Regions from separate parts of the Limnohabitans sp. 103DPR2 genome, predicted to be linked through region 3. Evidence: predicted binding sites of a transcription regulator. Region 3 holds the regulator's gene; each other region holds the start of a gene.
The links. The regulator FNR, encoded in region 3, switches genes on or off when oxygen is low (the NO sensors DNR and NnrR bind a similar motif). The targets are predictions, from matches to a motif close to TTGATNNNNATCAA.

Region 1 (7,350 bases), 1.3 Mb from region 3:
GCAGATTGGTTAAACTGAAGTGTGGCTTTGAATCCATTGCAAATGTTGCAAAGTGCTCCCAAACTGCCCTTGAAGCCAGCCCACTGAACATCAATTTCGAGACTCAACATGAAATTAGCGACATACAAAGACGGATCCCGTGACGGTCAACTGGTGGTGGTATCCCGCGACCTCAGCACAGCCCATTATGCGACGGGCATTGCCCAGCGCTTGCAGCAAGTCTTAGACGATTGGAATTTCCTAGCCCCCCAGCTGGAGGACCTTTATCAAACGCTCAATTCTGGGAAAGCGCGCCACGCGTTTCCCTTCGATCCCAAACAGTGCATGGCACCCCTTCCGCGCGCTTATCAGTGGGCCGACGGCTCTGCGTACTTGAATCACGTGGAATTGGTTCGTGCTTCTCGCAGCTCTGAAGTGCCGCAGAGTTTTTACAGTGACCCCCTCATGTACCAAGGTGGCAGCGATGATTTCATCGGCCCTTGCGATCCAGTGGTGTGCCGCGATGAAGCTTTTGGCATCGATTTCGAAGCCGAAATTGCCGTGATCACGGGCGACGTGCCCATGGGCGTCACGCCCGAAAACGCGTTGGATGGCATTCGCTTGGTCATGCTGGCCAACGACGTCAGCTTGCGCAACCTCATTCCCAACGAGTTGGCCAAAGGTTTTGGTTTCTTCCAAAGCAAACCTGCAACAGCCTTCAGCCCAGTGGCCGTGACCTTGGACGAGTTGGGTGATGCATGGGACCAGGGGCGCATCAACCTGACCATGCAATCCACTTGGAATGGTCGCAAAGTTGGCATGTGCGAAGCTGGCCCCGAAATGACTTTCCACTTTGGTCAATTGATTGCGCACATTGGCAAAACACGCAATGTGCGAGCGGGCTCCATTGTGGGCAGCGGCACGGTCAGCAACAAAAGCGTCGATGTCAATGGCAAGCCTGAGTGGGCCAAAGGTTACAGCTGTATCGCTGAAAAGCGCGCCATCGAAACCATATTAGATGGCAAGCCCAGCACCGAGTTCATGAAATTTGGCGACACCATTCGCATCGAGATGAAAGGTGCCGATGGTCAAAGCGTGTTTGGCGCCATTGACCAGCAAATTACGCCGCTCACGCCTTGAGTTGCAAAGAACGACAGTCCTTGCTCAAAGGGTTTTGAGCAAGGCTTTCAAACCTTGGATGAACATCTCAATCGAGATGGCCACCAAGATCAAACCCATCAGGCGCTCAAATGCACTGACCACGCTGTCGCCAACCAAACGTTGCAAGCGTTCAGCCAGCAACAAGACCACCGCACACACCAGCATGGTGACACTCAGGGCACCAACCCATTCAAGTCTTCTATCCGGCGCTTGACTGACCAGCAACAGCACAGTGGCCAAGGCAGAAGGTCCTGCCAAAGCTGGAATGGCCAGTGGCACGATGAGTGGCTCGCGCGTGGGCAAGCTGTTGACGCGATCAGTGGGTGGAAAGATCATTCGCAGGGCAATCAAAAACAGCACCACTGCGCCTGCAATTTGCAGGGACACATCACTCAGGTTCATGGCCTTCAGAAAGGACTGACCCACAAACATGAAGGCGAGCAAGATGCAAAAAGCGATGAACACTTCGCGCACAATGACGCGCGCCCGCCTCTCTGGCGGCACTGCCTTGAGGCTGTTCACAAACACAGGAATATTGCCAAGAGGATCGGTGATCAGCAGCAACAAAATGGTGGCCGAAGCAAAAGTGTGGGTCATCGTCTACTCACAAGAACAATGACCCAAGCATAGCAGTGCGCAGCCGAGGCGGCGATAAGCGACAGGTGACTTAGATCTGTGTTGGATCTGCCGCCATGGCGTCAAACTTTTTAAAGTACTGGCGTGCCATGGCCACCAACTGCGCATCCGTGGGGTGGTCGCTGGCAATGCTGCCCACGACGATTTGGGACAGTGCAGCAGCGTGTTGCACGTACCAGTCTTTGAACTGTTGACGCGTGAGGCCAGGGCCGGTGAGCAAGACCTCGTGGCAGTCTTTGACAGCCTTGGCGATGTTAGCAAAGTAGGCGCTCATGTCCGTTGATTTGCCTTGGTGTTTGTGTTGCGATTTGGAATGAATGCGCTGGGTCGTCGCATGGTCGCGGTCAAAAAATGCAATGTGGGCTTCTTGATGGTCAAGCCATACGACCGCGTGAAATGTAATCACAGATAACTCCTTGAAGTGAATGAATCAATGTAAAGCCGCATTAGGGCCTGCCAATTTTTCTGCGCCAGCTTGGCATTCAATGCAGCGCATGGCCGCAGGGAATGCCAGCAATCGTGTGATGGGGATTTCCACTTCACAGTCTTGACAAATTCCGTAGGTGCCTTTGGTGATGCGGCCGAGTGCATCTTCAATGGCCTCGAGCTCGGCTACATTGTGTTCTTGCATGGCAAAAGCCGTGTCACGTTCGGTCATGTTTTGTGCATGCGATTGTTCGGCCGCAGACAACTGGGCTGAAGCCGCTTCTGCGCGGCCACTCAAGCCGCCTCGCTCTTGCTTGATTTTTTCAAGCAACTGAACTTTTTGAGCCAGCAACAGCTGCCGAAGAGATTCTTTTTGAAGATCGTTTTTCATGACCATTTCCTAATGAAGGCAGGAGGCTTTGCGGTTTTGCGCCTGCTGACCACCTTGAGATCATCGTAGGCAGACTGAAGCGGGGTGGTATTGATGCACGTCATGAAAGCATTCAAGCTTGAATGACTTCCGAGGACAATACAGATGCTATAAATTGACACCCATTCATCAGGAGACCCTATGACGCAGGCCGTTGACTACAGCAGATACCAAACCCTTCGCATCACCCGCAGAGGTGTCAACGGTGGCGTGTTGGACATTCAAATGAAAGCCGACGGCCCAGGCGGCAATGGCAAATTGCCCACGGCTGGGCACGACGGACATTGGGAGTTGGCCGAAATTTGGCGCGATGTGTCGCGCGATGACACCGTGCGTGCAGCGGTGCTCCGCGGTGAAGGACTGGGCTTCTCGGGTGGCGGCGACTTAAAGTTGGTCGAAGACATGGCGCGTGATTTTGATGTTCGTAGTCGCGTCTGGAAAGAGGCACGCGATTTGGTCTACAACGTGATCAATTGTGACAAGCCCATTGTCAGTGCCATGCACGGCCCTGCGGTCGGCGCTGGTTTGGTAGCGGGCTTGTTGGCCGACATTTCAATTGCCACCAAGACGGCCAAAATTGTGGATGGCCACACGCGCTTGGGCGTGGCTGCAGGTGACCATGCGGCCATCATTTGGCCTTTGCTCTGTGGCATGGCCAAGGCCAAATACTATTTGTTGTTGTGCGAGCCGGTCAGTGGTGAAGAAGCCGAGCGCATGGGCTTGGTGTCGTTGGCAGTGGAAGAGGCAGAGTTGCTTTCCAAAGCCTACGAAGTGGCCGACAGATTGGCCTCAGGCAGTCAAACGGCCATTCGGTGGACCAAGTATGCTTTGAACAATTGGTTACGCCAAGCAGGTCCAACGTTCGACGCTTCATTGGCCTTGGAGTTCATGGGCTTTGCAGGACCCGATGTCCAAGAAGGGGTGGCCAGCTTGCGTGCTCGCCGCCCACCCAAGTATTAAGGTTCAGCTTCGAAGCCATGTTTCAGGGCTTGCTTGTCATGCGCGCCATGAAGAGCTCGTTGCTTGCTTTGCGATCAGCATGCACGCGTTGCATGCTGGGTCTTTCTGCCCACATCTTCATGTAGGCTTTGACGGGCAAGTCCGCCAAGAAGTCACGGCCATAGATGGTTTTGGTGGCGGCCGTGATCACTGGCAAGTGAACAGCAGCGGTGCAGTCGGCCAAGGTCATTTCTGCGCCGGCAATGAAAGGCTTGAACTGCGCCAAGGTGGCAAAGGCCGCCACGTTTTTCTCAAGCTGCGCACCAATTTTTTCTTTGGTGGCATCGCTGACCTTGCCGCCAAAGAAAGCCTCTGGATACAAATTGCGCGCAAGCAATTCCAAGTGCAAGTCCAAGAACGTCATCAACTCGCGCACTTTGGCAGCAGCAAAGGGGTCTTGGGGCATCAAGGGGTGGGCGGGATAGGCTTGCTCGATGTATTCCACCATCACAGTCGATTCGCACAGGTTGCCGTGTTCTGTTTTCAAATAAGGCACTTTGCCCAACGGACTGCCCAATGGGTCTGTTTCGCCCACCCAAACCAACTCTTCTTCAAAGGCCACGCCCTTTTCAAGCAGCGCCAATTTAACTTTGTTGTGATAGTTGCTGGCGCCAAAGCCGCAGAGTTTCAGCATGTCGTGTCTCCTCATTAGAAAGCGCAAGCTTATGCGCTGCGCTGACGATTTGGCGTCTCCAAGTTGACGCGATTTGGCGATGCGTTAAGCTTATACCCAAGACCTTTCTCTAGGAGCGACCCATGAGCGACCCATCTGCCTTCGGATTTGGAAAATTTGTACCTGGTTTTGATTTTTTACAAAACCTGGGGCAAGCGGCCAACCCTGGTGCGACAGGCTCGCCCCAAGGCATGCCCAACATGGCCAGTTGGGTCGCACCCACACTGAACATCGAAGAGTTGGACAAACGTATTCAAGAACTCAAAACAGTTCAGTTTTGGTTAGAGCAAAACACCAACGCACTCAAGGCCACCATTCAAGCCTTGGAAGTTCAAAAGATGACCTTGTCCACATTGCAAGGCATGAATGTCAACATGGCCGATTTGGCCAAGGCCTTCACTGCCAAAATGCCAGATCTGAATCCAGTCAAAGACACGGCAACAAGCCAAGCAGCAACAAGCGCCGCTGAAGGGGCGACAGAAGCTTCTGCAGAAGCCCCCGAAAAACCAGCGGTCGATCCCATGCAATGGTGGGGCTCGCTGACGCAGCAATTTCAAAACATCGCAGCGGCGGCTGTCAAGGACGTTGCGGCAAAGGCCATGAAAGATGCGCCTAAACCAGTGCGAAAGAAAACAGCCGCCAAAAAAGCACGCCCTTCTCGCGCTAAAAATGCGGGTGCTGCCGCACCATCAAGCGCCATCTAAGATCACCCACCTCATGAGTTTGTTTCCCTTTGGCCACGCCACGCATCCGCAGTGGCAAATGGCAGCTGGCCTGGTCATCGCGCAAGTGCGCGCGCAAATGACCTTGCCTGGCCACGCAAGCAAGCCCCGCCTGGGCCTGCTCTACATCACCGACCATTACGCCAACGAAGCGCAAGCCATCTTGGCGCACCTGCGGCACGAGTTGCCCATGGTCAAAGATTGGGCCGGTACCGTGGGGGTGGGTGTGGCGGCCAACAATGCAGAATATTTTGACGAGCCTGGCATGGCTTTGATGTTGTGCGATGTGCCCGCGGCGCATTACCGCGTGTTTTCTGGTGCACAAGCCTTGCCTGCCGATTTTGTGGCGCAGAGTGCGTTGGTCCATGCCGATCCGCAAACGCCCGACTTGGCTGAATTGATTGCCGAAATGGCGGGTCGTACCCAGTCTGGTTATTTGTTTGGGGGCCTCACAGCCAGTCGCAAACAAAATGTTCAATTTGCTTGGCAAGCGCCCTACGATGCCTCTTCAAATACTTTTCAAGAGACCTTCGATTCATCGCCCTCCCACGACTTGAGCAACGGCGTTTTGACTGGTGGACTCAGTGGCGTCGCCTGGTCGCCCGATGTGCAAATCTTGTCGCGCGTGACGCAGGGCTGCGCACCGCTTGGCAAAGAACGCGAAATCACAGAAGCCCAAGGCAATGTGATTTACCAACTCGATGGTCTGCCTGCACTTGATGTGTTGCTGGAAGATTTGCAAGTGTCTTTGAGCGATCCGCAAAAAGCATTGCCTGCAGTGCGCGCAACCTTGGTGGGCCTCACCTCAGCGGGGCAACGCGCCATTGGCAGAACGGGCAGTTTGGGTGCGGATGTGCGCGTTCGCCACATCATTGGCCTCGACCCCGCACGCAAAGGCATTGCCATTGCTGAGCATGTGGAAGCGGGCGAACGTTTGGCGTTTTGCCAAATGAGTTTGCAAGCGGCCAAGGCCGATCTGCGCAGAATTTGCGCAGAGATCAGAGAAGAGCTAGAGCCTGAAACTTTGAGCATGGAAACAGCACACGCTTTGGCGGCCAGTAAGGCCGAAGCAGCGCCACATCCTGCACGGCGCATTGCTGGTGCGGTGTATGTCAGTTGTTCAGGTCGCGGGGGTCCGCACTTTGGCGGCGATAGTGCCGAGTTGCAATGGGTGCGTCACGCATTGGGCGACGTGCCCTTGGTGGGCTTCTTTGCAAGCGGTGAAATTGCCCATCACCATCTGTATGGCTACACCGGTGTGTTAACTGTTTTCACCACACCGGCTGAAGCCACTTAAACGCAGTTTTTGTAGCAGCCTCAAACACCGCGAGCGCGGTTTTGTTTGAATTGCGTTTGGAAAGCCGCAAAGCTGTCTGTTTCCAATGCAGCACGCACTTCCTTCATGAGGTTCAAGTAGTAGTGCAAGTTGTGAATGGTGGTCAACATGGGGCCGAGCATTTCACCGCAGCGATCCAGGTGATGCAAATACGCACGGCTGAAGCCTTCGCGGCCACCCTCGTCCCACGACACGCCAGAGCTGCCGGCGCAAGCATGGCATGTGCAGGTGGTGTCCAGCGGTTGATGATCTGTTTTGTGACGCGCGTTGCGCAATTTCAAATCGCCAAAGCGCGTGAACACAGTGCCATTGCGGGCATTGCGCGTGGGCATCACACAGTCAAACATGTCAACGCCTTGCGCCACGCCTTCCACCAAATCTTCGGGCGTGCCAACGCCCATCAAGTAGCGTGGCTTGTGTGCCGGCAAACGGTGCGGCGTGTGCGCCATGATTTGCAGCATTTGTTCTTTGGGCTCGCCCACACTCACGCCGCCAATGGCATAGCCCGGAAAATTCATGTCGACCAGATGATCGAGTGACTCTTGGCGCAAGTTTTCAAACATGCCGCCTTGCACAATGCCAAACAAAGCATTGGGATTTTCCAATCGCTTGAATTCGTCTTGGCTGCGCTTGGCCCAACGCAAACTCATCTCCATCGACTTACGCGCCTCGGCTTCTGTGGTGAGGTGACCTTTGGTTTCGTAAGGCGTGCACTCGTCCAATTGCATCACGATGTCCGAGTTCAACACCGTTTGAATTTGCATGCTGACCTCAGGGGACATGAACAATTTGTCACCATTCACAGGCGATGAAAAGTGCACACCTTCTTCGGTGATTTTGCGCATCTCGCCCAAGGACCAAACTTGAAAGCCACCCGAGTCAGTCAGGATCGGCTTCTGCCATTTTTCAAAACCGTGCAAGCCACCAAAACTTGCCATGATGTCGAGGCCCGGGCGCATCCACAAATGAAAAGTGTTGCCCAAAATGA
Region 2 (7,350 bases), 1.1 Mb from region 3:
TTTTAACGGCTTATCAAAATACGGCATATGCCAAGCAATACGAAAATTTTGTGGGCCTTGTCAAGCAAAAGGAGCAAGCTTTAGGTCAATCTTTGTTGACTGAAACTGTGGCGCGTCAATTGTTCAAATTGATGGCTTACAAAGATGAATACGAAGTTGCCCGCTTGCATACCGACAAACAGTTCCTAGAACGCGTTAAAACCCAGTTTGAAGGCGATTTCAAAGTTTTCTACCACTTAGCCCCTCCATTGATTGCAAAACGCAATGAGAAGGGCCATTTGATCAAGCAAAAAATGAGTCCTTCCACATTGCTGGTTTTCAAAGCATTGGCGCATTTCAAGTTTTTGCGTGGTACAGCTTTCGACATCTTTGGCAAAACTGAAGAACGTCAAACTGAACGCGCATTGATTCAGGAATACAAGGATGCTGTATCTGAAGTCATTGCATCTTTAAAGGCTGACAACCATGCATTGGCTGTGCAAGTGGCCAAGGTGCCAGAGCAGATCAAAGGTTTTGGTCATGTGAAAGAGCGAAACTTGTCTGCTGCGATGGTGCAGTGGCAAAACAGCATGGATGCGTTCAGAAAATCAATTTAATTTGATTGCTGACTTTGTCTCTGTATTCTTCTTTTATATAGATTAATACATAGTAGTAGTAGATAGAGAGGGGCTTGTCTTGTGGACAAGTCCCTTTTTTCTTTACAGATCAATGCATTGGATCATTTTGAAGGGTGTGCATGGCACTGCAATCTTGGTGTCACACCAGAATGAACAAGTTTTGAAAATTTCAATTTCTGTGGATAACTGTTCGGTTATCCAAAAATTGTCCACAAGTTTGTGCGTTGACAATTTTATTTTTCAAGGAACCACTGGATCCCTGCTTTTGCAACAAAACCCACCATGCCAAAAGCCAATCCCAGAAAAAGAACAAAGGTCCCAAATTTTCCAGCTTTGGATTCCCAAGCCAATTGACCAATGATGAACAGCATGTACAGCATGAATGCTGTCACACCAAAGGTCAGCCCATAGGCGGCAATTTGTTCTTCAGTCAGTCCCCAGATCATGGATGCATTTTGTCATGGTGTCCCATGGGTCCTTGTTTCATCAATTTGTGAGTGTGTGAATCAAAAACTTTTTGCTGAGCTGGGTTCAGACTTGCATAAAAGTTTTTGGTTGCTGTCATGCGTTTGCTCATTTCTGCATCCCTCTCACCCTTGAACGCCATCATTTTGTCAATTCTTTCTGGCGTGCTCATTTTTTCCATCTCAGCTGGCTGGGGCCTTGCAGGACGTTTCATTGGCATTTTCATTTCTGCAGAAAAAGCATTCCATGCGCCCTCTTGAGTTGAATCTAACTGCAATGCAGATTTCAGATCATTCAAATGCTTTTGATGCTTTGCTTCACGGTGCGATTCCGTTTGAGCGCCCCCCATCATGGGACGCCCACCTTGAGGGGGATTTGCAGGCTGTGCAAAGCCAGTCAGATGAATGCTTGAAGTGATCAAGAGGGCGGCAGAAAGCGCAATGCGGTGAAAAGTGGTCATGAGATCTCCTTTGAGTCAAAGGCCTCAGATTTGTCGAAGCAAGCTTTGCATGACTTGTCAGAGGGCTGCTTGCAGTCTGGCAATTTCATGTATCCCTTCTTTGCAGAAATTGTCACGAATTGTAAAGACCCGCCCTGAAATCGTCGACCGCTTGAATGAGTTCGTCACGTGTGTTCATGACAAAGGGACCATATTGCGCAATAGGTTCGTTCAAAGGTTGCCCAGCAATCAACAAAACTTTGCTGCCTGCAGTAGCTTGAATTTCAACCCCTTCGCCTTCATTTCGCAAAATGGCCATTCGGTGCAGTGCCACGGGTGATTTTTCTCCGGGGCTGATGACATTCACACTGCCTCTGTAGACAAACAAAAACGCATTGTGCTGGGTTGGCAATGCTTGTTGAAATGAAGCGTCATTTTCAAAATGAATGTCCAAATACAAAGCATCGGTTGGAAATTCAGCAATGGGTCTTTGGACTGCTCCACGGATGCCATGTGATTGGCCTGCAATGACACGAACTTTGATACCGTCGTGCGTTGAAAACTCTGGGATGTTTTCAGTTTGAATGTCTTGGTAGCCAGGCTTGCACATTTTGTCGCGCGAAGGCAAATTGAGCCAAAGTTGAAAGCCCTCCATCACACCATCTTCTTGCTCCGGCATTTCACTGTGCACCACACCCCTGCCTGCGGTCATCCATTGAACGCCACCGTTTTGGAGCAAGCCCTCATGGCCAGCACTGTCTTTGTGACGCATGCGGCCAGCAATCATGTAGGTTACGGTTTCAAAGCCACGGTGTGGATGGTCAGGAAAGCCGCCACCATAGTCTTTGGGATCGTCACTGCCAAAGTTATCAAGCATCAAGAAAGGGTCTAAGCGTCGTTGATGCGCTTGTGTCAGCACGCGTGTGAGCTTGACGCCGTCACCATCACGTGTTGCTTGACCTTGAACTTGTTGTTCGATGCGACGACCTTGAAAAGATGTGGGAGGTGTGTTCATAAGACAAGATTTTGCATGTTTTTCTTGATCTGCATCATTTTCCAAAAGTGCAATTCACAGCAAACTGGGTTTGTTTGTGAATCAGACTTTGAGGCCGTTTGGCAAAGAAAGCAACAGATCTATGAAAAGAAGAAGCCTTCACATCATTCGCGATGAGCACGCCTCGTTGGCTGCCATGCTTCACTCTATGTCGAAACTGTTAGAGCTTGGACCCGCAGAAGATGCCGCACAATTTTTCGATGTGATGCGCGCGATGTTGTTTTACATCGATGAATTTCCTGAGCGTTTGCATCACCCCAAAGAGTCGAATTTGTTGTTTCCTAAGCTTGCCAAAAAAGCACCGGAGGTGAGAGGGGCCATCGATCGTCTTGAACGTGATCACATGCACAGTGAAAAAGCCGTGCGCGATTTGCTTCATTTGTTGATGGCTTGGGAAATGGTGGGAAGCTCCCGCAAGGCCGCCTTTGTCGATGCCTTCGGCCCTTATGTCGAGTCTTATCTCGACCATATGCGCTTAGAAGAGACCGTGATCTTGCCAGCGGCACAAAGCGCGCTGACAGACGAGGATTGGTTGGAAGTAGACCAAGCCTTTGATCTCAATGCGGACCCTTTAACTGGCAAGCATCTACCAGGCCCTGCATTTGAAAAACTCTTTAGCCGAATCGTGAGCAAAGCGCCTGCACCCATTGGTTTGGGTTAATGTGCACAGGCACTGTTAAATTTGATCAGTGGGCTTTCGCCAGCGTTGGGTAGTCTGTGTAGCCCGCTTCTTTGCCACCATAAAACGTTGCACGATCAGGCGTGTTGTAGGGGCCGTTTTGTTTCAAGCGTGCACCCAAGTCTGGATTGGCAATGAAAGATTTTCCAAAGGCAATCAAATCGGCATCGGCTTGCAAGGCTTGATCGGCCAAATCGCGCTCGTAGCCATTGTTCAGCATCCATGCGCCTTTGCCGCCCGCCTTTTGGTAGGCCGCTTTCATGGCTTTGTAATCAAAAGCGTGATCGCCTTGTTGGTAATCCCTGGCGGCACCCGTTGAGCCTTCAATGACGTGCACATAAGCCAAGGCCAAGGTGCCTAAGAATTGTGTGACGTGTTCAAACAAGGCCTGCGGCGCGGCATCGCTGGCATCATTGGCCGGCGTCACAGGCGAAATTCGAATGCCGCAGCGACCTGCGCCAATTTCTTCGCAAACAGCAGACATCACTTCTTTCAGAAGCCGAGCGCGATTCTCAATGTTGCCGCCGTATGCATCTGTGCGATGGTTGCTGTCAGCGCGTAAAAACTGATCGATCAAATAGCCATTGGCCGCGTGTACCTCAACACCATCGAAACCTGCAGCGATGGCATTGCGAGCGGCTTTGCGGTAATCGTCCACGATGCCAGGCAGCTCGTCTAAGCGCAGTGCGCGAGGCTCGGATGTTGGCACAAAGCTGGGGACACCGTCCACGATCAATACTGTCTTTGATTTGGCCGTGATGGCAGAAGGTGCAACGGGTGCTTGACCGCCGGGTTGCAAGCTGGTGTGTGAAATTCGGCCAACGTGCCAGAGTTGCATCACGATTTTTCCGCCTTTGGCATGAACGCCTTGCGTGATGGCTTGCCATGCATTGACTTGTTCAGTTGACCAGATGCCAGGGACATCGGCATAGCCTTGACCTTGGTGGCTGATGGCAGTTGCTTCTGTGATGATGAGGCCTGCGCCGGTTGCGGGGTTGGCGCGTTGCGCATAGTATTCAGCCATGAGTGCATTGGGCATCGCGTTGGGTGCTCGATTGCGCGTGAGCGGCGCCATCACAATCCGTGAGGCCAATTGAAGTGCGCCCGCTTGGCAAGGTTCGAATAAGTTTTTCATGTCACAAAGTATCAGGTTATGGACGTCGCTGGGCTTGGCTGTGAGCGTGTCGATGGCGGCCGCGGTGTCATTGGGCATGACGCGGTTTGCCTACGCACTCTTGTTGCCGCCCATGCGAGAAGATTTGTCGTGGACCTACACCTTAGCAGGTGCGATGAACACTTTCAATGCGCTGGGCTATTTGGTGGGTGCGCTGCTGACACCTTGGGCGCTTAAACGCTGGGGCGCGGTGCGAGTCTTGATTGTGGGTTCTGTCTTGGCTTCTTTGTTGATGGCCATGACGGGATTTTTCACGCAGGCTTTGTATTTGTTGTTACAACGTTTTTTGGCGGGTGTGGCCAGTGCGGCTGTGTTTGTATCCGGTGGATTGTTGGCGGCCAGGTTGGGTGCGCACTTGCCTTCTCAGTCCGGCTTGCTGCTGGGCATTTACTATGGCGGCACGGGTTGGGGCATTGTCATTTCAGCGTTGTGTGTGCCTGCGGCCATCGCGCTGTCTGCTGCCCATCATGCGCAACACACCTGGTCATGGGCTTGGTGGTGTTTGGCGTTTATTTGCGCCATCATCAGTGCCGCTCTTTTTTTGATTCGATCACACTTGAATCGTTGGATGCCAGAGTTGTCGACGGCTTCGCCTGCGCCGTCAAACGAATATCAAGCGTCATTGCCGACGACAACGCTGAGTGCACCCACCCAGCCCGCATGGCGTGTTTGGGCACCTGGCTTGTTGGGCTACGGCCTCTTTGGTGTGGGCTACATCGGTTACATGACCTTTGTGGTGGCGGTCTTGCGTGAGCAAGGGGCGCCCTCGGACAACATCACGTTCTTTTATGCCGCTTTGGGTTTGGCGGTGGTGGCGTCCTCCAGAATTTGGGCGGGGCTACTGAATCATTTCAAAGGCGGCCAAGCTTTGGCCATCTTGAATGCTTTGTTGAGTGTGGCCACGCTCATTCCTGCATTGACCTCTGCATGGCCGGCCATGTTGTTGTCGGGCATTTTGTTTGGCGGTGTGTTTTTGTCTGTGGTGGCCTCGACCACCGCCATGGTGAAACACAACTTGCCAGCCTCGCAATGGGCCTCGGGTATCAGCGCATTCACCGTGGTGTTTGCGGTGGGGCAAATTGTGGGACCTACTGTTGTGGGTTGGATTGCCGATGGTCCTGGTGGTTTACAGCGGGGTTTGGTTTTCTCGGCCGCTGCGTTGTTGCTAGGCGCTTTGGTGGCGTGGCAACAAAAACCGCTTCAGTCTCAAACGTCGTAGCCCGGATTTTCTCGGTTCAATTTGCGCAGCAAAGAGGGCCACACAAACGAGCCCCCCAGGCCGCCTGTCTGAACCTTCATCGCATGAGACACGCCGCTTAATATTTGGGGATTGACGGGCGTTAGATCTGTCGGTGATGTTAGTCCCGACAATGCGTCCACTTGGATGCGGCACGTGTTCTCAAATGTGTACATCTGCAAGAAAGCATCTTGGATGGATTTGCCGACCGTTAAGAGTCCATGGTTGCGCAACATCAAATAATTGGCCTCGCCTAGATCGGCTTGCAACCTGGTTTTTTCATCGTCACGAATGGCAACGCCTTCATAGTCGTGATAGGCCAGTGACGCCAAGACAAAAGTGCTTTGTTGGCTGATGGGCAACACACCGTGTTTTTGTGCGCTGACGGCCACGCCTGCCCGTGTGTGGGTGTGCAAGACACAAGCCGCATCAGGACGCGCTTCGTGCACGGCGCTGTGAATGACAAACCCGGCTGGGTTCACTGGGTGCGGATTGTCTTCGTCCAGTTTGTTGCAATGCATGTCGATCTTGACCAAGCTAGAGGCGGTGATTTCATCGAACATCAAGCCATAGGGGTTGATCAAAAACTGGTGTTCTTCGCCCGACACAGAGGCGGGTAATTTGGCGCTGATGTGTGTGAACACCAAATCACTCCATCCATACAAGGCCACCAATCGGTAGCAGGCGGCCAAGTCCACACGCAGTTGCCATTCATCGGGGTGGAAGCGGTTGTTGTTGTGCTGTGTCATAAGGTCTCCATATTGGGGCCAAGCTTAGCCTGAGCCGTGATTGCACAGCAGTCGCGCATGGAACACCCGTTACAGATAAAATCAACCCCCTTGGCCACTGGCCTCCCACGGCGCGGGCAGCGCCGGCCAACATGGCCATGAACGGGTGATTTGATGCTTTATCCACAAGAATTTGATGTGATCGTCGTTGGCGGTGGCCACGCGGGAACCGAGGCTGCCTTGGCGTCTGCGCGCATGGGTTGCAAAACACTCCTGCTGTCGCACAACATCGAGACCTTGGGTCAGATGAGCTGCAACCCGTCCATTGGCGGTATTGGCAAAGGCCACTTGGTCAAAGAAGTTGACGCCTTGGGTGGCGCCATGGCCTTGGCCACCGATGAAGGTGGCATTCAGTTTCGTATTTTGAACAGCTCTAAAGGCCCAGCAGTTCGCGCCACGCGCGCTCAAGCCGATCGCATTTTGTACAAGGCAGCCATACGCCATCGGCTGGAAAACCAAGAAAACTTGTGGTTGTTTCAGCAAGCCGTCGATGACTTGATGGTGGAGTCCAATGGCACGGAAGACCGTGTGGTGGGGGCTGTAACGCAAGTGGGCGTTCGCTTTCGTTCAAAAACTGTGGTTTTAACTGCCGGTACATTCTTGGATGGCAAGATTCATGTCGGCTTAGAAAACTATGCGGCCGGCCGTGCGGGTGATCCGCCTGCGGTCAGTTTGTCTGCGCGTTTGAAAGAACTCAAGTTGCCACAAGGGCGCTTGAAAACGGGTACGCCGCCTCGCTTGGATGGCCGCACCATCGACTTCAGTCAATGCCAAGAGCAACCTGGGGACGGCATGCCTGGCGGACTGAATCCTGAAGCAGGCGTTCCTGTTTTCAGCTTCATGGGCAGGGCAGACATGCACCCCGCGCAAATGCCTTGCTGGGTCACGCACACCAAC
Region 3 (7,350 bases):
AAATCAACCACCGAGCCTGTGCCTGGTTTGAAACCCTACACAGCCTTGCAAGTGGCGGGTCGCGATATTTATGTGCGTGAAGGTTGCTACAACTGCCACTCCCAAATGATTCGACCCTTCCGCGCTGAAACATTGCGTTACGGTCCTTACTCCGTGGCGGGTGAGTTTGTGTACGACCATCCCTTCCAATGGGGCAGCAAGCGCACAGGTCCCGATCTAGCGCGTGTCGGCGGCAAATACTCAGACGACTGGCATCGCATCCACCTGATCAACCCACGTGATTTGGTGCCTGAATCCAACATGCCTGCGTACGCATGGTTGGAAAAAGCGCCCGTCGATGGTGACAGCTTGCCGGCTCACATGAACGGGCTTCGCAAGCTCGGTGCGCCTTACAGCGACGAAGAAATTGCCAAAGCCACGGAAGACGTGAAAGGTAAAACTGAATTGGATGCTGTGATTGCCTACCTGCAAGGCATGGGCATTCACCGCAAATAAAGGGAGCACAGAACATGGATGTCAACACACTTCGATCGGTTGTGACCGTGCTTACCTTCATCTTGTTCCTTGGAATTTTGGTGTGGACACTGTCTAAGCGTCGTTCAGCAGACTTTGAAGAGGCGGCCAAGCTGCCCTTCGGTCAAGACGACTGAAGACCCCAGATCAACGAATAGAAAGAGAATCTGAAATGAGTGACTTCACAAGCAATTTCTGGTCTTTGTATGTGGCCGGCATTGCGTTGGTCGGCATCGTGGCATGTTTGCTGTTGCTGTACTTCAGCGGCAAAGCCAAAGCCATGACCGCCCACGACAACACCACAGGGCACGTTTGGGATGGCGATTTGCGTGAAATGAACAATCCATTACCACGTTGGTGGGTGGGCCTGTTTTTAATCACCATCGCATTTGCGTTGGGGTATCTTGTGCTGTACCCAGGTTTGGGTAACAGTGCGGGCAAATTGGGCTGGTCATCAGCGGGGCAATACGATGCAGAAGTGGCCAAAGCCAATCAAGCGCTTGAACCTTTGTACGCCAAATTTGCTGGCATGCCGCCAGAAGACGTTGCCAAAGATCCCCAAGCCATGGCCATTGGCGATCGATTGTTCATGAACAATTGTGCGCAGTGCCACGGCTCTGATGCGCGAGGTGGCAAAGGCTTCCCCAATTTGACCGACAAAGATTGGTTGCACGGCGGTACCCACGAAAAAATCAAAGAAACATTGGTGAAGGGGCGCATTGGCAATATGCCTCCCATGGCTGCTGCTGTGGGATCCGCTGACGATGTTCGCAATGTGGCGCACTATGTCTTGAGTTTGTCCAACAGCCCGCACGATGCGTTACGCGCTTCTCTGGGTAAGCCTAAGTTTGTCGCCTGTGCGGCTTGTCACGGCCCAGATGGCAAAGGCAATCAAACCATTGGTGCCCCTAACTTGACCGACGACATCTGGTTGCATGGCTGGGGTGAGAACGCCATCATTGCCATGGTGAACAACGGCAAGGTCAATCAGATGCCTGCGCAAGCCGGCAAACTGACCGAAGCGCAATTGCATGTGCTGGCTTCGTATGTTTGGGGCCTCTCCAATCAGCCTGCTGCTAAATAATATTGAGGGTTGTTTTGGAATCCGCAGACCAGACGACGCGTAAAGTCATTCCCATCGTGCCCGCGCCAGTCGGCGCGGAAGATACCTCGGAAGAGGGCGCATGGGGAGAGCTTTACGCAGCCCATCAAAAAATTTACCCCCGAAGTGTCCAGGGCATTTTTGCCAAATGGCGCTGGGGGTTCGTTTTTTTAACGCAAATTATTTTTTACTGCTTGCCCTGGCTAGAGTGGGGGCAGCGCCAAGCGGTGCTCTTTGATTTGGGTGTCAGGCGCTTTTATATTTTTGGCATCGTTCTCTATCCACAAGACTTCATTTATTTGACAGGCTTGTTGGTCATCTCCGCATTTTCTTTGTTCTTATTCACCGCCATCGCGGGGCGTTTGTGGTGTGGCTATGCATGCCCTCAAACCGTCTACAGCGAAATTTTCATGTGGATAGAGCGCAAAGTGGAGGGCGATCGCACAGCGCGCATGCGCCTTGACTCTCAAGACATGTCTTTGGAGAAACTGGTCAAGAAATGGTACAAACATTTCCTTTGGATTGGTTTGTCCATTTGGACTGGCTTTACCTTTGTTGGTTACTTCACACCAATCCGTGAACTGGGCATGGAATTCTTTTTGGGCAACATGTCGTCCTGGGAAGTGTTTTGGGTCTTCTTCTACGGCTTTGCCACCTACGGCAATGCCGGCTTCATGCGCGAACAAGTTTGCAAGTACATGTGCCCCTATGCGCGCTTTCAAAGCGCCATGTTTGACAAAGACACCCTGATTGTCACGTACGACGCAGAGCGCGGTGAACCGCGGGGCGCACGTTCCAAAAAAGCAGATTTGGCCACCCTGAGTTTAGGTGCATGCGTTGATTGCACTTTGTGTGTGCAAGTTTGCCCCACAGGCATCGACATTCGCAATGGCTTGCAATACGAATGCATTGGCTGTGGCGCATGTGCCGATGTCTGTGACACCGTGATGGACAAGGTGGGATATCCACGGGGCTTGGTGAAATATTCCACCCAACATGCGATGCAAAACAAGTGGACTGCGTCGCAAACCTTGAAGCACATCTTCAGGCCTCGGGTGCTCATTTATACAGGTATTTTGTTGTTGGTCGTGGCCTTGTTGTTTGGCAGTTTGCTGACGCGAAAGTCCTTCAAAGTGGATGTGGTTCGCGACAGGGCAACATTGGCGCGGATCGTCAGCGGCGGCAACATTGAAAATGTGTACCGTTTGCAGATCATGAATGCCGCTGAAAAACGCCAACATTTCAAAGTGACGGCAGAGGGTATGTATGAACTGAAAGTGCTCACAGACTCCGAAGATTTGACGGTGGAGTCCACCCAATCACGTTGGGTTTCAGTTCGACTTCAAGTTCCTTATGATTCTGCCGTGCCTGGTTCATACCCTGTGCGATTTACCATTGAAGCTTCGGATGACAACGAAACAGGCCATACGCTGCTTGAAGAGAAGTCTGTCTTTTTAATTCCGCGATAAGCTTCATCCGACACACACATCAAGAAACGAGCGCTTCATGAATACAAACACTTTGACGCATTCAAAAGTGAGCCAAGCCAAGCCTTGGTGGTCGTTTGGCATGGTCTGGATGATCATTGCTGGCCCAGTTGTGGTGGTGGTGGCGGCTTTTGCGACGCTTTACTTGGCGATCACCATTCCCGACCCGGTCCTGCCAACTGAGGCACTGAACCCACGCAATGCCATTGAAAATCAAGAAAAATTAGACGCTGCCATGGCCCCTGCGCTGCAAGCTCGAAACCACGCAGCAACGGGCGTCGTTCCAGCCTCGAAAAAATAACAAAACTGGAGACAAACATGCTGGCTCAAAGACTGATGTGGATTGTGTGGCCCGCCTTTTTGGTGGCAGGCTTGCTAGAGTTGGTGGTGTTTGGCATGTTTGACCCCGAGGACATGCATTGGTTCGGTCAGCAAATGACCCTGTCAAGGCAAGGCGTGTACACCGTGTCATTTTTTGTGTTTTGGGCATTGGCCATGGTGTCGAGTAGCCTCACCACGCTGTTGTCCATGTCACCCTTCGAGGTCAATCGATGTCCTGTGCCGGTGGACAAACGCCCCCCCAATTGCACGCAAGGTGCAGAGGGCGACAAGGGTTGCTGCTAAGTCTTTGAGCTGTGCCTCAATGGCATTGAGGCTGCGTATTCACCATGCGCTGTAGCGCCTCGGTGTCCAAAATTTTCACGTGGCGTTGTTTCACTTCGACAATGCCATCCTCGACAAATTTGGAGAAAGTGCGGCTGACTGTTTCAAGTTTGAGACCCAAGTAACTGCCAATTTCTTCTCGTGTCATGCGCAGAACCAATTCTGACTGTGAAAAACCGCGTGAGTGCAAGCGCTGCACCAAGTTCAACAAAAAGGCCGCCAAACGTTCCTCAGCACGCATGCTGCCCAACAACAGCATGACGCCATGTTCGCGCACGATTTCTCGGCTCATGATTTTGTGGACATGGTGTTGCAAGGCGGTTACCTCGCGGGAAATTTCTTCAATGCGATCAAAGGGCATGACGCAAACTTCGGCATCTTCTAAGGCCACTGCATCGCAGCTGTGACGGTCGTTCACGATGCCATCCAGGCCAATGATTTCGCCGGCCATCTGAAAGCCTGTTACCTGGTCGCGGCCATCTTCAGAAGCCAAGCAGGTTTTGAAAAACCCGGTGCGAATGGCATAGAGCGAAGTGAACTTTTCGCCGTTGCTGAAGAGGGTGCTGCCGCGTTTGATTTTGCGGCGAGTGGCCACGACTTCATCCAAGCGTTCCAGGTCATGGTCAGACAGACCCATGGGCATGCAGAGTTCGCGCAAGTTGCAGTTGGAACATGCGACTTTGATCATTTCGGGTTTCATGGCGTTCTCAATTCAAAAAATTGACATTGCGACAAGTCAAGTCATTAGCTTATACCTACTTGACGCAATTGACGCATCTCAAGCTTTCATGAATCTTTTTTTCAGGCCCTGAATGGCAAAAATTTGATTTAAGTCAAGTTTAAATGGTGTCACAAAAGGCACATTAACTAAAACCTACAAATATGCCAGTCTTGGGAATTGCCGCATGTCCTTTTTGACACCAGAATTACTGACGCGCTTTGACGTGCCGGGCCCGCGCTATACCTCTTACCCGACAGCCGACCGTTTTGTCGAGGCTTTTTCTCAAGAAGATTTGATCCAAGCCCTTGCGCTTCGAAACCAGGGTGTGGGACAAAAAAACAGACCCCTGTCGATCTATGTTCACATTCCGTTTTGTGAATCGCTTTGCTATTACTGCGCATGCAACAAGATCATCACCAAGCATCACGAAAAAGCTGAACCTTATTTGCGCTATTTGGCCAAAGAAGTAGAGATGTACACCTCGGCCATGGGCCTTGGCCAGTCGGTCAGTCAGTTGCACCTAGGGGGCGGCACGCCCACATTTTTGAGCAATGAAGAGTTGCGTGAATTGATGGCTGTGCTCAAGCGCAGTTTCACATTCGTGGCGGGCGGAGAATATTCCGTCGAAGTGGACCCGCGCACTGTCAGCGATGAGCGCTTGGCTTTGTTGTTTGAATTGGGCTTCAACCGCTTGAGCTTTGGCGTTCAAGACTTTGACCCTGAGGTGCAAAAAGCAGTTCACCGAATTCAACCGGCTGAACAAGTTTTTGCATTGGTGGCCGCTGCACGCAAAATTGGTTTTGAATCGGTCAATGTTGATTTGATTTATGGCTTGCCCAAGCAAACACCTGAATCATTTGATCGAACGTTGCAGCAAGTGAACGAGCTGCGGCCAGACCGCATTGCGCTCTATGCCTATGCGCATTTGCCAGAACGTTTTAAACCACAGCGTCGCATCCTGGCGGCAGAGTTGCCTGTGGCTTCAAGCAAGATTGCCATGCTGTCAAGGTCTATGGATGCGTTGATGAATGCGGGCTATGTGTATGTCGGCATGGACCACTTTGCGTTGCCTGAAGATGCGTTGGCAGTGGCCAAACGGCAAGGCCGCTTGCATCGTAACTTTCAGGGTTACAGCACACAACCCGATTGCGACTTGATCGGCTTGGGCGTGTCGGCCATTGGCCGCATGGGGGGCACCTACAGCCAAAACGCCAAGACCATGGAAGAGTATGTGGACATGCTCGACACCGGCCAGTTGCCCATCGTGAAGGGCTTGGCCTTGTCACGCGATGACCTGATTCGCCGTGCCTGGATCATGGCCATCATGTGCCAGGGCCATGTTCAGTACGATGCCTTCAACGAAGCTTGGCTGATCGATGCCAAAAAATACTTTGCCAGTGAATTGAGCCAACTTGAAATCTTGCAGACGCAAGGTTTGGTAGAGTTGTCGGATGGCGGATTGCAAGTCACACCCATGGGCTGGTTTTTTGTTCGGGGTGTGGCCATGGTCTTTGACAAGTATTTGCAAGCTGACCGCAACCGAACTCGCTTTTCTAAAATCATCTAACGCTGCATGCAGAATTCCTTAGCCCTCACGGCTTTGATCATGGGATTGGCCGGTGGGCCACATTGCGTCGCCATGTGCGGCGCTGCCTGTGCAGGCATGGGGCAGGTGGCAGGCGCAAATCAAAACAGGGCGCTGTTGTCCTTCCAAATAGGACGCTGGCTGGGCTACAGCCTGATGGGCGGCTTGGCGGCCCTCAGTGTCCAAGCCTTGGGCTGGCTGACTGTTGAGTCAGCGGCCTTGAGGCCCGTCTGGAGCATGTTGCATGTGGCGGCCGTCGTCTTGGGCCTCTTGTTGATTTGGCAGGCCAAACAACCCGTTTGGCTCGATCAAAGTGCGCAGCAACTCTGGGCCAAAATTCGGCGCTTGAATGCCCATTGGGGAAAAATTGCACCTTTGGCCGTTGGTGTTTTGTGGGCCCTGATGCCCTGCGGCCTGCTTTATTCAGCCCTCATGGTGGCGGCCCTCACGGGCAATGTGCTTGACGGTGCACTCACCATGGCTTGTTTTGCGCTGGGCAGTGGCGTGAGCTTGGGATTGGCGCCCTGGTTGCTCTTGAAGCTGAAAACCCTTGGGGACGGTGCTTGGGGCATTCGCCTGGCGGGTCTGGCACTGGCCTGCACATCGGGCTGGGCCTTGTGGATGGGCTTGGCGCACAACCAAGCCCCTTGGTGCGTGACCTGACGGTGATTTAGGCCGTAAAACCTTTGTACAGCATGTAAGCGGCCAGCAAATACAGCACGAATGCAAATGTGCGCTTCAATTGTTTAACAGGAAGTTTGTGCGCCGCACTTGCACCCATGGGGGCCATGAACACGCTGCAGCTGGCAATGACCACCAAACCTGGCAGCCACAAATAACCAAAACTGTGCTCAGGCAAATTGGGAACGTCTTGTCCTGCAACCACATAGCCAATGACATTGGCCAAAGCAATGGGGAAGCCCAATGCTGAGCTGGTGGCCACGGCATTGTGAATGGCCACGTTGCACCAAGTCATGAAGGGCACGCTGACAAAACCGCCGCCGGCACCTACCATGCCCGACAAAAAGCCAATGACACCACCAGCGCCTAACAAGCCGGGCGTGCCTGGCACTTGGCGATTGGGGGCTGGTTTTTTGTCCAAGAACATTTGAGTGGCAGAGAAGCCGACAAACAGCGCAAAAAACAGCGCCAAATAAGAACCCTTGAGGGCAGCAAAAGCACCCATGCTGGCCAAGAAGCTGCCCATCACAATGCCCGGGGCCAGTCCTTTGACCAGATCCCAACGCACAGCACCTTTTTTGTTGTGCGCACGGACACT

Region 1: the regulator FNR is predicted to act here: its motif matches at 2,684-2,697, upstream of L103DPR2_RS02260 (TraR/DksA family transcriptional regulator).
Region 2: the regulator FNR is predicted to act here: its motif matches at 2,561-2,574, upstream of L103DPR2_RS01525 (hemerythrin domain-containing protein).

The regions. Positions count from the first base shown of each region.
Region 1 covers NZ_CP011834.1:479,697-487,046, forward strand. The annotation lists gene L103DPR2_RS02245 (fumarylacetoacetate hydrolase family protein) at 109-1,119, shown strand; gene L103DPR2_RS02250 (MarC family protein) at 1,144-1,737, opposite strand; gene L103DPR2_RS02255 (hypothetical protein) at 1,808-2,182, opposite strand; gene L103DPR2_RS02260 (TraR/DksA family transcriptional regulator) at 2,207-2,593, opposite strand; gene L103DPR2_RS02265 (enoyl-CoA hydratase/isomerase family protein) at 2,774-3,592, shown strand; gene L103DPR2_RS02270 (glutathione S-transferase family protein) at 3,615-4,265, opposite strand; gene L103DPR2_RS02275 (PhaM family polyhydroxyalkanoate granule multifunctional regulatory protein) at 4,388-5,008, shown strand; gene L103DPR2_RS02280 (FIST signal transduction protein) at 5,022-6,323, shown strand; gene tgt (tRNA guanosine(34) transglycosylase Tgt) at 6,344-7,350, opposite strand, start outside.
Region 2 covers NZ_CP011834.1:342,709-350,058, forward strand. The annotation lists gene L103DPR2_RS01505 (indolepyruvate ferredoxin oxidoreductase family protein) at 1-596, shown strand, start outside; gene L103DPR2_RS01510 (DUF2788 domain-containing protein) at 851-1,063, opposite strand; gene L103DPR2_RS01515 (Spy/CpxP family protein refolding chaperone) at 1,060-1,434, opposite strand; gene L103DPR2_RS01520 (pirin family protein) at 1,655-2,536, opposite strand; gene L103DPR2_RS01525 (hemerythrin domain-containing protein) at 2,658-3,236, shown strand; gene L103DPR2_RS01530 (alkene reductase) at 3,262-4,389, opposite strand; gene L103DPR2_RS01535 (YbfB/YjiJ family MFS transporter) at 4,388-5,647, shown strand; gene L103DPR2_RS01540 (class II aldolase/adducin family protein) at 5,635-6,414, opposite strand; gene mnmG (tRNA uridine-5-carboxymethylaminomethyl(34) synthesis enzyme MnmG) at 6,568-7,350, shown strand, end outside.
Region 3 covers NZ_CP011834.1:2,172,293-2,179,642, reverse strand. The annotation lists gene ccoO (cytochrome-c oxidase, cbb3-type subunit II) at 1-495, shown strand, start outside; gene L103DPR2_RS10480 (CcoQ/FixQ family Cbb3-type cytochrome c oxidase assembly chaperone) at 510-650, shown strand; gene ccoP (cytochrome-c oxidase, cbb3-type subunit III) at 686-1,597, shown strand; gene ccoG (cytochrome c oxidase accessory protein CcoG) at 1,612-3,084, shown strand; gene L103DPR2_RS10465 (hypothetical protein) at 3,122-3,403, shown strand; gene L103DPR2_RS10460 (hypothetical protein) at 3,421-3,726, shown strand; gene fnr (fumarate/nitrate reduction transcriptional regulator Fnr) at 3,743-4,465, opposite strand; gene hemN (oxygen-independent coproporphyrinogen III oxidase) at 4,671-6,053, shown strand; gene L103DPR2_RS10445 (sulfite exporter TauE/SafE family protein) at 6,060-6,734, shown strand; gene L103DPR2_RS10440 (sulfite exporter TauE/SafE family protein) at 6,742-7,350, opposite strand, start outside.